DNA from 4 places in the Ferdinandcohnia salidurans genome. Region 3 is predicted to be linked to each of the others. Evidence: predicted binding sites of a transcription regulator. Region 3 holds the regulator's gene; each other region holds the start of a gene.

What was found. The regulator LexA, encoded in region 3, represses DNA repair genes until DNA is damaged. The targets are predictions, from matches to a motif close to CGAACATATGTTCG.
Region 1: ACFSFW_RS00805 (YolD-like family protein) is a predicted target of LexA. The motif match lies at 1,650-1,663, and genes of this name have one in related genera.
Region 2: uvrB (excinuclease ABC subunit UvrB) is a predicted target of LexA. The motif match lies at 1,646-1,659, and genes of this name have one in related genera.
Region 4: ACFSFW_RS14300 (YhjD family protein) is a predicted target of LexA. The motif match lies at 1,885-1,898, and genes of this name have one in related genera.

What each region holds. Positions count from the first base shown of each region.
Region 1 is NZ_JBHUEK010000004.1:88,844-92,063, reverse strand. It holds gene ACFSFW_RS00815 (FecCD family ABC transporter permease) at 1-263, shown strand, start outside; gene ACFSFW_RS00810 (FecCD family ABC transporter permease) at 260-1,270, shown strand; gene ACFSFW_RS00805 (YolD-like family protein) at 1,299-1,595, opposite strand; gene ACFSFW_RS00800 (YolD-like family protein) at 1,737-2,072, opposite strand; gene spoIID (stage II sporulation protein D) at 2,528-3,220, shown strand, end outside.
Region 2 is NZ_JBHUEK010000010.1:130,747-133,966, reverse strand. It holds gene uvrB (excinuclease ABC subunit UvrB) at 1-1,531, opposite strand, end outside; gene ACFSFW_RS07965 (hypothetical protein) at 1,743-2,537, shown strand; gene ACFSFW_RS07960 (DUF2198 family protein) at 2,544-2,771, opposite strand; gene ACFSFW_RS07955 (ABC transporter substrate-binding protein) at 3,028-3,220, opposite strand, start outside.
Region 3 is NZ_JBHUEK010000007.1:389,480-392,699, forward strand. It holds gene glnA (type I glutamate--ammonia ligase) at 1-868, shown strand, start outside; gene lexA (transcriptional repressor LexA) at 956-1,582, opposite strand; gene ACFSFW_RS04870 (DUF896 domain-containing protein) at 1,990-2,220, shown strand; gene tkt (transketolase) at 2,333-3,220, shown strand, end outside.
Region 4 is NZ_JBHUEK010000022.1:93,037-96,256, reverse strand. It holds gene ACFSFW_RS14305 (S9 family peptidase) at 1-1,746, opposite strand, end outside; gene ACFSFW_RS14300 (YhjD family protein) at 1,917-2,282, shown strand; gene ACFSFW_RS14295 (competence protein ComK) at 2,318-2,872, opposite strand; gene ACFSFW_RS14290 (hypothetical protein) at 3,184-3,220, opposite strand, start outside.

The DNA.
Region 1 (3,220 bases), on a different contig from region 3:
CAGGTGCATCGGTTGCACTCGTTGGAAATCTTACCTTTCTTGGTTTGATGATTCCCCATTTTGTAAGAGCCATTGTTGGAACAGATTATCGCTATATTCTTCCGATGTCAGCTGTTGCTGGTGCTACCTTTATGGTATTTGCAGATACGCTTGGACGAAATTTAAATGCCCCCTTTGAAACACCAGTGCCTGCGATTGTAGCCATATTGGGGCTTCCCTTCTTCCTATTCATTGTCCATAAAGGAGGTAAGGCTTTTTCATGATCCATCCAAGTTTACGTAACAAACATCGCTTTTTACTCATTGGAATCTTTGTAATGATCATCATAACAACTATCGTTAGCATGGGACTAGGATACTCCTCCTTGTCTTACAATAGGTTAATTCCTACACTTTTAGGAGAAGGGTCTTTTAAAGAAGAATTTGTGTTATTCTCTGTACGTTTACCACGTATTGTTATTACAGTTCTTGCCGGAATGGCACTCGCCCTATCCGGGGCTATCCTACAAGGAATTACACGAAATGACCTCGCAGATCCTGGAATCATTGGAATTAATTCTGGGGCAGGTGTAGGCATTTCGGTCTTCTTTTTGTATGCTCCGATTGATGTCGGATCATTTATTTATTTGCTTCCTGTTGTAGCGTTTTTCGGTGCCCTCATAACAGCATGCTTAATATATCTATTCTCATATAGCAAAAGTGAAGGCCTCCAACCAGTAAGGCTAATCTTAATAGGAGTTGGTTTTTCAATGGCTTTATCAGGCACAATGGTCCTACTCATTTCCTCCTCTGAACGTGAAAAAGTAGACTTTATTGCCAGATGGTTAGCGGGGAATATATGGGGGACAGACTGGCCATTTATACTGGCACTCCTACCTTGGTTGCTTGTGCTAATTCCCTTTACTCTTTTTAAAGCGAATCGCTTAAATATCCTTAATTTAAGTGAGACGACCGCAATTGGGCTAGGTATCTCCATTGAAAAAGAAAGGCTGCTTTTACTATTAACAGCAGTTGCATTAGCCGCTGCCGCTGTTTCTGTTACTGGTGGCATTGCCTTTATTGGTTTAATGGCTCCACATATCGCAAAAACATTAGTAGGAGCATGTCATCAGCTTTTTATCCCACTTGCTGTGCTGATTGGTGGTTGGCTATTATTATTTGCTGATACAATCGGGCGCAATATTGTGGAACCAGAAGGTATTGCTGCTGGAATTATGACTGCTCTTATAGGAGCACCTTATTTTATTTATCTTTTGCTGAAGAAAGCGTGATTTTTAAATCACGCTTTTTTTAAAAGTATTAACCGAAAAAACGCAAATCGACTAACATGTTTGCTGGGATATAGTGAACTTCCCCAAATTTATCGATGACATGCAGTTTGTTTTGTAGAGCATCATAATGATGGATAGTGCCGAGAAGGAGTTTGTGGTGTTTCCCTTCATAATGCGTAATCACTAATTCTCTCCCCTCCTCCATTGCCTCACAAAGAATGCCATTCATCTCTTCAATTTGCTGTTCATCAAGTTCAGGTTTTTGCTCATACGTGTCTTCTTCCGTCCAATCTCTAAGTATTTTTACATGCTCTGGCAGCATCATTGCTGTCCATTTGATTTTTTTATCAAGACTTTTTTTAAAAAATCTTTTAAATTTCAAACGTTTATTCTTTGAAGATATGTCAATATAGATAGTTCTTTTCATTTAGTACTGCTCTTCCTTCTGCTCAATTTTTTCTGAATATTATTCATTGTAGTTTGATATCCCTATGATATTTTCTAATTTTAAAAAGTGCTTTTCAGCCCGTTGATCAATAATTCTTATCTCTTTTTTTAATACATCGATATAGTGAATATTGCCAATGTAATGCTTGACATCCCCTTGAAAATAATAAGTAACGTCCAAGGTATTATTCATTTCCATAGCCTCAGATACAATTTCATTAAACTGTTCATATTTTTGTTCATCAAGAGACGGTTTTGGAATCTTATTATAACTTGCGTTATATTCCCTCAACATCTTTACATGTTCAGGTAACATTAGTGAAACCCACTTTTTATTACCTCTATCGCGGATCATTTTGTCACCTCTTTTCTCCACAAATGATTCCTTTGCCAAAAAAGAACATACGTTCCCTTTATTATATTATATTTTTTTCCTTTGTTCAATCTTGCTATTCGAAAAGATTTTGGCATTTAATTGAACAATGCAATGGTTAATTAAAAAGAAGAAATGATAAATGAAAGAAAATACAGTTTACTGTTTGAAAATGTCCAACAGCTATTATATGTGTTTTTTGATAATATGGGATTTTTTCTCATTAAGTAAACGGACCATTTAATTGAATAACACTTATAAGAAAATTGTATATGTATGTTAGTGTTAGAAGAGATTGTGAGGCTTTGTACTTAAAGAAACGGGGCATTAATAGTTGAAGAAGTAATATGTAAATTTGTGTAAAAAGTGGTATTTAAACTGATAGAATCTCATATACCTAAATAAAGTCTAGTATTTTTTTAAGGGTGGAGAATTTAATGAAAAATATATCCCCATTGTTAGTACTAATTATAGTAATAAGTACTCTTATTTTAGCAATCCCATCTATAGTTGTTTCTTTTGGTTCCAAAGAAAAAAACATTACTGACATTCTAGCAAGTGACCTTGAATTACCGAGAAATAGTATAAAAGATAATATTTCCGATACTAATCCTTCTTCAATCGCGGTATCAGTATATAGGGATAATTCAAAGAAAATAGAGGAGTTTCCTTTAGAAGAATATGTTGCAGGTGTTGTTTCATCTGAAATGTCACCTTCATTTGAGTTTGAGGCATTGAAAGCTCAAGCTATTGCTGCACGAACGTACATATTAAGACTAATGTTGAGTGATACAAAGCCAGGTGTAGGTAAAGGTGCTGATGTTTCTGACACTCAGTTTCATCAAGTATTTAAAACAAAATCAGAACTACAAGGACAATGGGGAGATAGGTATCAGACTTATATTTCAAAAATCGAAGATGCAGTAAAAGCTACTGAAGGACAAATTTTAACGTACAATGGGCAACCCATTGAAGCTCAATATTTTTCAACTGGTAATGGTTTTACTGAGAACTCGGAACATTATTGGAAATATCCATACCCTTATCTTAAAAGTGTAGAAAGCCCTTGGGATAAAGAATCACCAAAGTATATACAACAGATGAAATTGAATGTAAAAGAATTTGAAACA
Region 2 (3,220 bases), on a different contig from region 3:
TATCCAGCCCTTCACGAAGCAGGTTGATACCTACTAAAACATCATGTTTACCCAAACGAAGGTCACGAATAATTTCAATCCGCTCTAGTGTTTTTATTTCTGAGTGCAAATAATTTACCTTGATCCCAACGTCCTTCAAGTAATCCGTTAGATCCTCAGACATTTTTTTCGTTAAGGTAGTAATCAGGACTCGTTCATTTTTATTAACACGGTCCTGGATTTCACCTAATAAGTCATCAATTTGACCTTGAATTGGCCGAACCTCAATAATTGGATCAAGTAATCCTGTAGGACGAATAATTTGTTCAACCATTTCGTCTGTATGCTCAATTTCGTACGGTCCAGGTGTTGCAGAAACGTTAATGATTTGATTAATATGCTTTTCGAATTCCTGAAATCGCAGTGGACGGTTATCCATTGCAGAAGGAAGACGGAATCCGTGATCAACCAGTACTTGTTTTCTTGCTTGGTCACCATTAAACATGCCGCGAATCTGTGGCAATGTCACATGCGACTCATCAACGACAATTAGCAAATCCTCAGGAAAATAGTCCAATAAAGTATAAGGTGTTGAACCTGATGGTCGTAAGGTTAGATGACGTGAATAGTTCTCAATACCTGAACAAAAGCCCATTTCACGCATCATTTCAAGATCATAGTTCGTCCGTTGTTCTAAACGCTGCGCTTGTAAAAGTTGACCATCTTCACGAAGTTCAGCTAAGCGTTCTTCTAGCTCTGCCTCAATATTTTTAATCGCGATTTGCATTTTTTCTTCACGGGTTACGAAGTGGGATGCTGGGAAGATTGCAACATGCTCACGTTCTCCCAGTATTTCGCCAGTTAAGGCATCAACCTCACGTATCCGGTCTATTTCATCGCCAAATAACTCCACGCGAATACAGTGCTCATCACGTGAGGCTGGAAAGATTTCAACGACGTCCCCTCTTACACGGAAGGTTCCGCGCCGGAAGTCAATATCGTTTCGTTCATATTGAACATCCACTAATTTGCGTAAAAGCTCATTTCGCTCAATTTCCATTCCTGTTCGTAGGGAAACTACGAGTTCCCTATATTCCTCAGGAGAACCCAAGCCATAAATACAAGATACACTTGCAATTATAATGACATCTCGTCGTTCAAAAAGGGAAGATGTTGCAGAGTGTCGCAATTTATCAATTTCATCATTTACACTTGAGTCCTTTTCGATATATGTATCAGATGATGGAACATACGCCTCTGGCTGGAAGTAGTCATAATAACTAACAAAATATTCAACAGCGTTATTTGGAAAGAACTCTTTAAACTCACTATAAAGCTGTCCTGCCAATGTTTTATTGTGGGCAATGATAAGGGTTGGTCGATTTACTTCCTTGATTACATTCGAAATCGTGAACGTTTTTCCTGTACCCGTAGCACCTAATAATGTTTGAATTTTTTTGCCCGCTTTAATTCCATCAACAAGCTGTTGAATTGCTCTTGGTTGGTCACCCTGTGGTGAATACTTGGAGACTAACTCAAATTGATCCTTCATTTACGTTCCTCCCATCCATTCTTATCGTTTTATGTGAACCGTTATGTAATTTTTCACTGACTTTTTCTCGATAGAAACATTGTACCACAAACCGACCTAAAACAAACAAAAATACGAACTGATATTCGATTTTATTTGTTGAAATGTAGTTTCTAAACAAATATAACATGTTATAATTTGGAAAAATAGATTGAAGTAAAGGAGATGTTTTATGATAAAAAGGGGAAGTTTCATATTAATTTTCGTTTCTTTTTTGTTAGTTTCATGTAACAAGCAATCTGCTACACCACCAAGTCCCAGCCAATCTATCGATCAAACGGAAGGGTGCCCCAATGGGGAAGTGATTGAATGGGTGGATGTATTAATGATCAACGATATAAAATATGAACACCATTTTCCGGATGCTTCAGATGAACAAAGTTCGATTGTCATTGAAAAAGGAGAAAAACTTGGAGATGTCACGTTCATGATGAGTGAGCATGCCTGCAGCGATCATGTAATGAAAAATGGAGATGCTGCTTATTTACCTGAAGGAACTTCAATTTACGAGGTAAAAGGCTATCCTTCCTCTTTCATTGTTACTGCGGGAGATAATGTGTTTGTTGTGGACGAAAATAAGAAAGCCAAAACGGCTGGCGAGCTTTATCCATTAGATGGACTTGTAAAAAACATACATTTCGAAAGCACCGAAGACGGTAGTCGCCTACATACGTTTTCAGATGAATCCAAGAAGCAATTTATTGAAGCTTGGTATCCGTTGGTTTTAGGTGATTTAGATACATTATATAAAACGGGCAAATTTGAAGGTGAGCGTGTTTTTATAGAAATGGAGCTTACTAATGGAGTATCCTTCCGACTACTCTATTGGTTGGATTCAAACACCTTTCATAGTGGGGCAATTGGAAATGATGAGATTCAAACAGTCATTGTTTCAGAATTGGAAAAGTTAGATAAAAAAAATACTGACCTAGATTCAATGAAAAAAAATCCTTCATCATCTCGATGAAGGACTTTATTTTTCCGCTCGTTTCCCCATATTTCTCGCATACATGAATCCTGCACCCAACGAAATGATATCCGCAACGATAATAATAGCGGAATCCGCATATCCTTTATAAATAGACGCAACGATAAGGGCAACCGCAAGTAAAAAACCCACATAATGATTATAGGTCACTCTTGTAAAGAAAATGACGAGTACACCCGGAAGGATGAGCGCCAGCAATATTTTTAATAGCATTAAATTCGTATCCTTTCAATTTCATATCATCAAATGCGCCTTGGCGTATTTGCGCCCGATTTTTTTCGAGCATGCTCGAAAATTTACCTTTGAAAAATCGTGGCATCCGCCGGAGGTTTTAACTTAATTCAGGCAGGTTTATTCACGCTAAATTAATTAGTTTATAACATTTATCCATTACCTATAATAGTAAAGGATTTACTGAATTAAGTTAAATATAGCAAATCGAATGAAGGAATTCACGTGATTACTCCTGCTATTTAAACAATTCCGGGTAGAATCCTCTAGCCAATGTTTCAACTGCATACGCCATACGGTTTCCTGGTAAAACACTCTCTAATGAAATAACAACAAACTTTTCATTTTTAACACTTTCAAGCTGCGAAAGAGCTGGGTCATTTTTGATGTCCTTTATTTTTTGCTCAATTGACGGAGCATCATAATCGTGA
Region 3 (3,220 bases):
CTTTGACTTAGCGCCAACAGACCTTGGTGAAAACTGCCGCCGTGATATCGTGTTAGAGCTCGAGGAAATGGGATTTGAAATTGAAGCTTCTCATCATGAAGTTGCACCTGGACAACACGAAATTGATTTTAAATACGAAGATGCTTTAACAGCATGTGATGAAATTCAGACCTTTAAACTTGTTGTAAAAACAATTGCTCGTAAACACGGTTTACATGCAACCTTTATGCCAAAACCATTGTTTGGCGTAGCGGGTTCAGGAATGCACTGTAATCTATCATTATTCAAAGGTGAAGAAAATGCATTCTTTGATCCAAATGCGGACCTACAATTAAGTGAAAATGCAAGACATTTCATTGCGGGTATTTTAAAGCATGCTCCTAATTTTACAGCTGTTACAAATCCAACTGTTAACTCATATAAACGACTAGTACCAGGTTATGAAGCACCTTGTTATGTGGCTTGGTCTGCTCAAAATAGAAGTCCACTTGTTCGTATCCCGGCTTCACGCGGTTTAAGCACACGTGTTGAGGTGCGTTCAGTTGACCCAGCAGCAAACCCTTATATGGCAATGGCTGTATTATTAGCTGCAGGATTAGATGGTATCAAGAACAAGTTGACTCCACCAGCACCTGTTGACAGAAATATCTATGTGATGAATAAAGAAGAGCGTAATGAAGCAGGAATTGTGGATTTACCACCAACCTTATCTCTTGCATTAGATATGCTTAAGCAGGATGAAGTGTTAATCAAAGCGTTAGGCGGACATCTGTTCGAACACTTCATTGAAGCAAAAGAGATTGAATGGGATATGTTTAGAACCCAGGTTCATCCATGGGAGAGAGAGCAGTATTTGACGATGTATTAATAAATGAACCCTTAACACATCCTTGTGTTAAGGGTTTTTTGTTACATAAAAAGGGAACATTTCTAAATGAAATGTTCCCTTTTTAAATTAATGAATTGTGCGGTAAACACCGATGACTTTTCCTAGTATAGATACGTTCTTGAGGATGATCGGTTCGAGCATCGAGTTCTCCGGTTGCAAGCGGAAATGGTCTTTTTCTTTAAAGAAACGTTTTACAGTCGCTTCATCTTCTTCAGTCATAGCTACAACAATATCCCCATTGTTCGCTGAATGTTGTTGTCTGACAATCACATAGTCTCCGTCAAGAATTCCCGCTTCGATCATACTATCGCCCATAATCTCAAGCATAAAGATTTGGTCATCATGTGCAGCAAAACGATCGGGTAATGGGAAGTACTCTTCAATATTTTCCACAGCTGTAATTGGTTGGCCTGCAGTAACCTTACCAATAACCGGGACATTCACAACGTTTGCAGTTGGAATTGTTTCATTTTCGTCAACCTGCAAAATTTCGATGGCACGAGGTTTTGTAGGGTCTCTTCGAATCAACCCTTTGCTTTCAAGTCTAGACAAATGTCCGTGTACTGTTGAACTTGATGCTAAACCAACAGCCTCACCTATTTCCCTTACGGAAGGTGGGTAGCCCTTATCTTTAACTTCTTGTTTTATGTAATTCAATATATCCTGCTGTCTTTTAGAAAGCTTCGTTGTCATCTTCGCTCATCCCCTTGCATTTATATTTTATATGTATCTAAATCTTCTTTTCATAATCTCTCGGTTCAGGTGACCAAGTTATTTCGACAAATACCGAATTTCTTAAGTTGAGTATAGCATGTTTTACTAGATTATACAAACATAAGTTCGAATTTATGTTGACACAAAACAAATGTTCGGTCTATAATAAAAATATAAAATACGAACAAACATTCTATAGGAGTGAAATAAAGATGTTGAGGAAATTACAAGGCGGATTTATCTATTATGTACTATTTGTTTTATTAAGTATGGGAATGGTTATTATTAGTGCAAGCTAAATGCGTAATGTGGATGACTTGTAAAATATCTTTTCATCTAGTACTATGAACTATGATTTAGAAAAGAATAAACAAGGAGTAAAAATTATGCTTTCAAAAGATAAAATTGATCGGATCAATGCTCTTGCAAAAAAAGCGAAGACAGTTGGTCTTACGGATAAAGAAAAAGAAGAACAGCAGGAGCTTCGACAAGAGTACTTACGTGTTTTTAGAAGTTCAATGACTAATACATTACATTCTGTAAAAGTCGTTGACCCTGAAGGTAATGATGTAACCCCAGAAAAACTGAAAGACAGTAAACGGAAAAGATTACATTAATAAAGAATACATAGATTTCTATGTATTCTTTTTTTTTGTGCATACTATCAATGAAAGTACTGCTATGTTTGATGTTAGTTCACAAGAAACTTTTGAAAGGATGTTTACTTTTATGACACAATCACTAACTGACTTGTCGATAGCGTCAATTCGAACACTTTCTATTGATGCAGTTGAAAAAGCAAATTCAGGACACCCAGGAATGCCAATGGGAGCCGCACCCATGACATATGCTCTGTGGACTCGACATATGAAACATAACCCGAAGAACCCAAATTGGTTCAACCGTGACCGATTTGTATTATCTGCGGGTCATGGCTCTGCATTATTGTACAGTATGCTACACCTATCCGGTTACGGCTTAACCATTGATGACTTAAAGCAGTTTCGCCAATGGGACAGTAAAACCCCAGGACATCCTGAGTACGGCCATACTGCAGGTGTCGATGCAACAACTGGCCCGCTCGGTCAAGGTATTGCCATGGCTGTTGGAATGGCGATGGCAGAGCGCCATTTAGCAGGTGTCTACAATAAAGACTCATTAGAAATTGTTAACCATTATACATATGCCATTTGTGGTGATGGTGACCTGATGGAAGGTGTATCAGGTGAAGCTTCATCATTAGCTGGACATTTAAAATTGGGTCGACTAATTGTTTTATATGATTCCAACGATATTTCTCTTGATGGAGATCTTAATCAAGCTTTCTCAGAATCAATCGAACAAAGGTATAAGGCCTATGGCTGGCAATATCTACGTGTTGAGGATGGAAATGATGTAGAAGCGATTGATAAAGCGATAGAAGAGGCTAAAGGAGATTTATCACGTCCAGCACTCATTGAGGTTCGTACGACTATTGGTTATGGTTCTCCAAATCGGGCTGGAAAGTCAAAGGCACACGGAGAACCATTAGGAGCCGATGAATTAAAATTAACGAAGGAAGCGTATAACTGGACGTTTGAAAATGATTTTCACGTTCCTAGTGAGGTCTATACTCAT
Region 4 (3,220 bases), on a different contig from region 3:
ATTCCATAACTTTTCAGGATCTACAAGGAAATTCCCTTTTAACTCCCATTCAGTAAAGAAGTATCCAATATCACTTACCCCATAAAAACTAAGCCAGTTTGAAATCGAACGCTGCGTAACCGCGGCTTTAAATCGATTTGTATGACCTACGATCCAATTCGTCATGAAACCACCATAGCTGCCACCTGTTACACCAAGCTTTATTTCATCAACAAAGTCAAAATGCTCTACAGCATAATCAGTTGCTGCCATCACATCTAAATAGTCCTTGCCGCCATAATCACCTCGAACAGCATCAACAAATTGTTGCCCATAGCCATGACTTCCACGTGGATTTGTAAAGACAACAACAAATCCCTTGCTAGTTAACACTTGAAACTCATGGAAATACGTATTGGCATACATCGCATGAGGACCACCATGTACTTCAATAATTGTTGGATACTTTTTACCTTCTTCATAACCAAACGGCTTCATCACCCAACCATTAATTTCCCAGCCATCTGGAGCATTAAATGTAAAGCTTTGCGCATCTGCTAATTCAATATCCTGTAAAAATACTTCATTTACATTTGTGAGTCGATTTATATCGCCAGTACTTAAATCTAAATAATATAGATCTCCTGGTTCTGTTGGTTTACTGATACCAACAACTGCCTTATGATTTTTTACTGTTAGTGCGTATACATGCTGGTTCTCGAATAAGGACGGATAGATTTCACCCTCAATTGAACCATAATAAACTCCTGTGCTGCCATGATTACTTAACAGAAAGTAGAAACTTCTGCTATCTTCATTCCAAATAACACCAGGATTTGAACCACCTAATTGGAAGTCGGCAGCAACACAATCCCCTACATATGCATCTAACTCACTTGTTAGACAAGAAAGCTCGGCACTATCATTTGAATATAACCAAATCTTTGGTAAAGTAGCCCCTACAAATTCTTGTTCATGTCCAATTAGTGCAATATATTTGCCATCCGGTGACCAAGAAGGGGTACTAAAATTGCCTGTGCTGTTCGTAATCTTTTGATAACTCTTATCTTGAAGCGACATCACATAGACATCAGAAATCAAGTTATAATCTGAATCCTCACTGATATCTCCTACAAATGTAAGTTTAGATCCATCTGGAGACCAACATCCTGCCGTATAATCATGTTCCCCTGATGTTAATTGCTCCACTACACCAGTAGCCACATCTACCAATGCAAGATGTTGACTTTTATTATCTAAAAATCCTGCTACATCAGATTTATAACGAACTCTTTCGACAACCATCGGTTCAAGTTTTTTCTCGTCTTCATCCTTCTTCTTCTTTTCTTTATCCGTGACGCTCTCGTCATGTGCTAATGAAGTAGTAAATAAGATCTTTGAACCATCCGGTGACCAGATCGGATTTCGTGCCCCGTTTGCACAATATGTAATTTGTTTTGGTTCACCACCGTTTGTATGTAAGCAATAGATTTGCTGTTTTCCTGAACGATTCGATACAAATGCAATTGATTCTCCATTCGGGGACCATCGTGGCGAACCGTCTTTCACATCGCCAAAAGTCCATTGAGTAACCTTACCTTCAACAGTACCAACATATAAATGTGAGTTATACTCGTGCTTATCCTTATTAATTTCAGTCTCCACAAACACATATTTGCTTCCATCTGGAGAAAACTGTGGATCATTGACTGTTTTTAATTCATATAAATCCTCTGCTACGATGCCTCTGCGTTTTATCTCTGTCATTCTTCTCCCGTCCTTTATTACGAATTGTCAAAGTAGTACCTCTTACATTATGCACTACTATTAAAAGTATTTCGACACTGGAAATAAATTTTCCTTCTCTCTTCTTGATTCTTCTAAAAATATGTTTTATTATATATACAAACATACGTTCTAAAAAAAGAGGGGTAATCATGACAAGAATACCTGAGGATGACCGAGCTATTTTTGAAAAAGCTGTCTTTTTACCAATGGTTCTTACCATCCTTAATCGTGATCTGACAGCAATAGAAACCGCTGGCTTTAAGTTAAAAAAGCCTTATCTCCATTTACTTGAACATACAATGAAGAAGGTTCAAAAAGACCTCTATACAATTAAACTACAAATGAAAAAGAAAAATATGAAGGTATGGGAAAAACAAAGAGATGAGGCATTCACATTATTTTCATTCATGTATCGAGGCTATGAAGAGGAACATAACTACTTTAACCCACGGATTCGAAATGAAGTTCAACAGTTGCTTGAATCTTATTTCATTGAAAAAAACGACAATGATTAAAAATGAACAAATGTAAGGCTGGGAAAACCAATTCATTATTGGCGATCTGTTTGATTTGGTATACTTTCATTGTTTTGAGGATTTAGTACAAAATTTATGCGTTTATTTGGTTTGTCCATTCTATTGGTAACAATCGTTCGCAGTTGTGCAGTTCTATGGAGTTGGTTTTGGAAGGATCCTTTCGAGATTTGCAATTTAATGGCTTGCTTATTTGTAAAAATAACAGTTGTGTTCTCATTCACACTATATCTACAATCTGAAACATAGTTATGAGATAGCCATGCGCAGTCTTGCTTTGTTGGCGATGCGGTTGGAAATAAAAAAATCTTATTAGACGCTTCAACAATAATCGGTGCTTTATGGGTCACTCCCATGATTTCACGTGTCCCTTCTTGCCTGCCCTTAAGTGAGCTTCCAAAATAACGGCAGCTTCGGTCGACGATCTCAGTCGGCTTCATGGCTACAACATATTCACCTTCAACTTCCAGTACCCTTGAGCAAGTATTTTTTCCTATTTCAATAGGTAATACTGCCATTGTGTCTGGATTAATTTCATATTCCATCAAATAATTCGTTTGCGTAACTTCCATCTATTCATCCCCTTCAAATTATTATAATATTTTACTAATGAAAGCACTTTCATATTATCACTTCTAGGTATTTATAACTATACAGTTCACAAAAAGTTCACAAAAAAAAGAGTGGAATTCTTAATCAAATACGCCTTGGCGTATTTGCGTCCGATTTTTTTCGAGCATGCTCGAAAACTTACCTTTGAAAAATCGTGACATCCGCCGGAGGCTTTAACTTATTCAGACGGGGTACCAACCCCGACTGTATATAGTTAAAATGCTCTTTTGAATGCAAAAACATTTTTAAAAGAAGACCACCAAATTCATTTCTATGAATTTTCATTTATTTGTCCAAGTTCTTTTTCG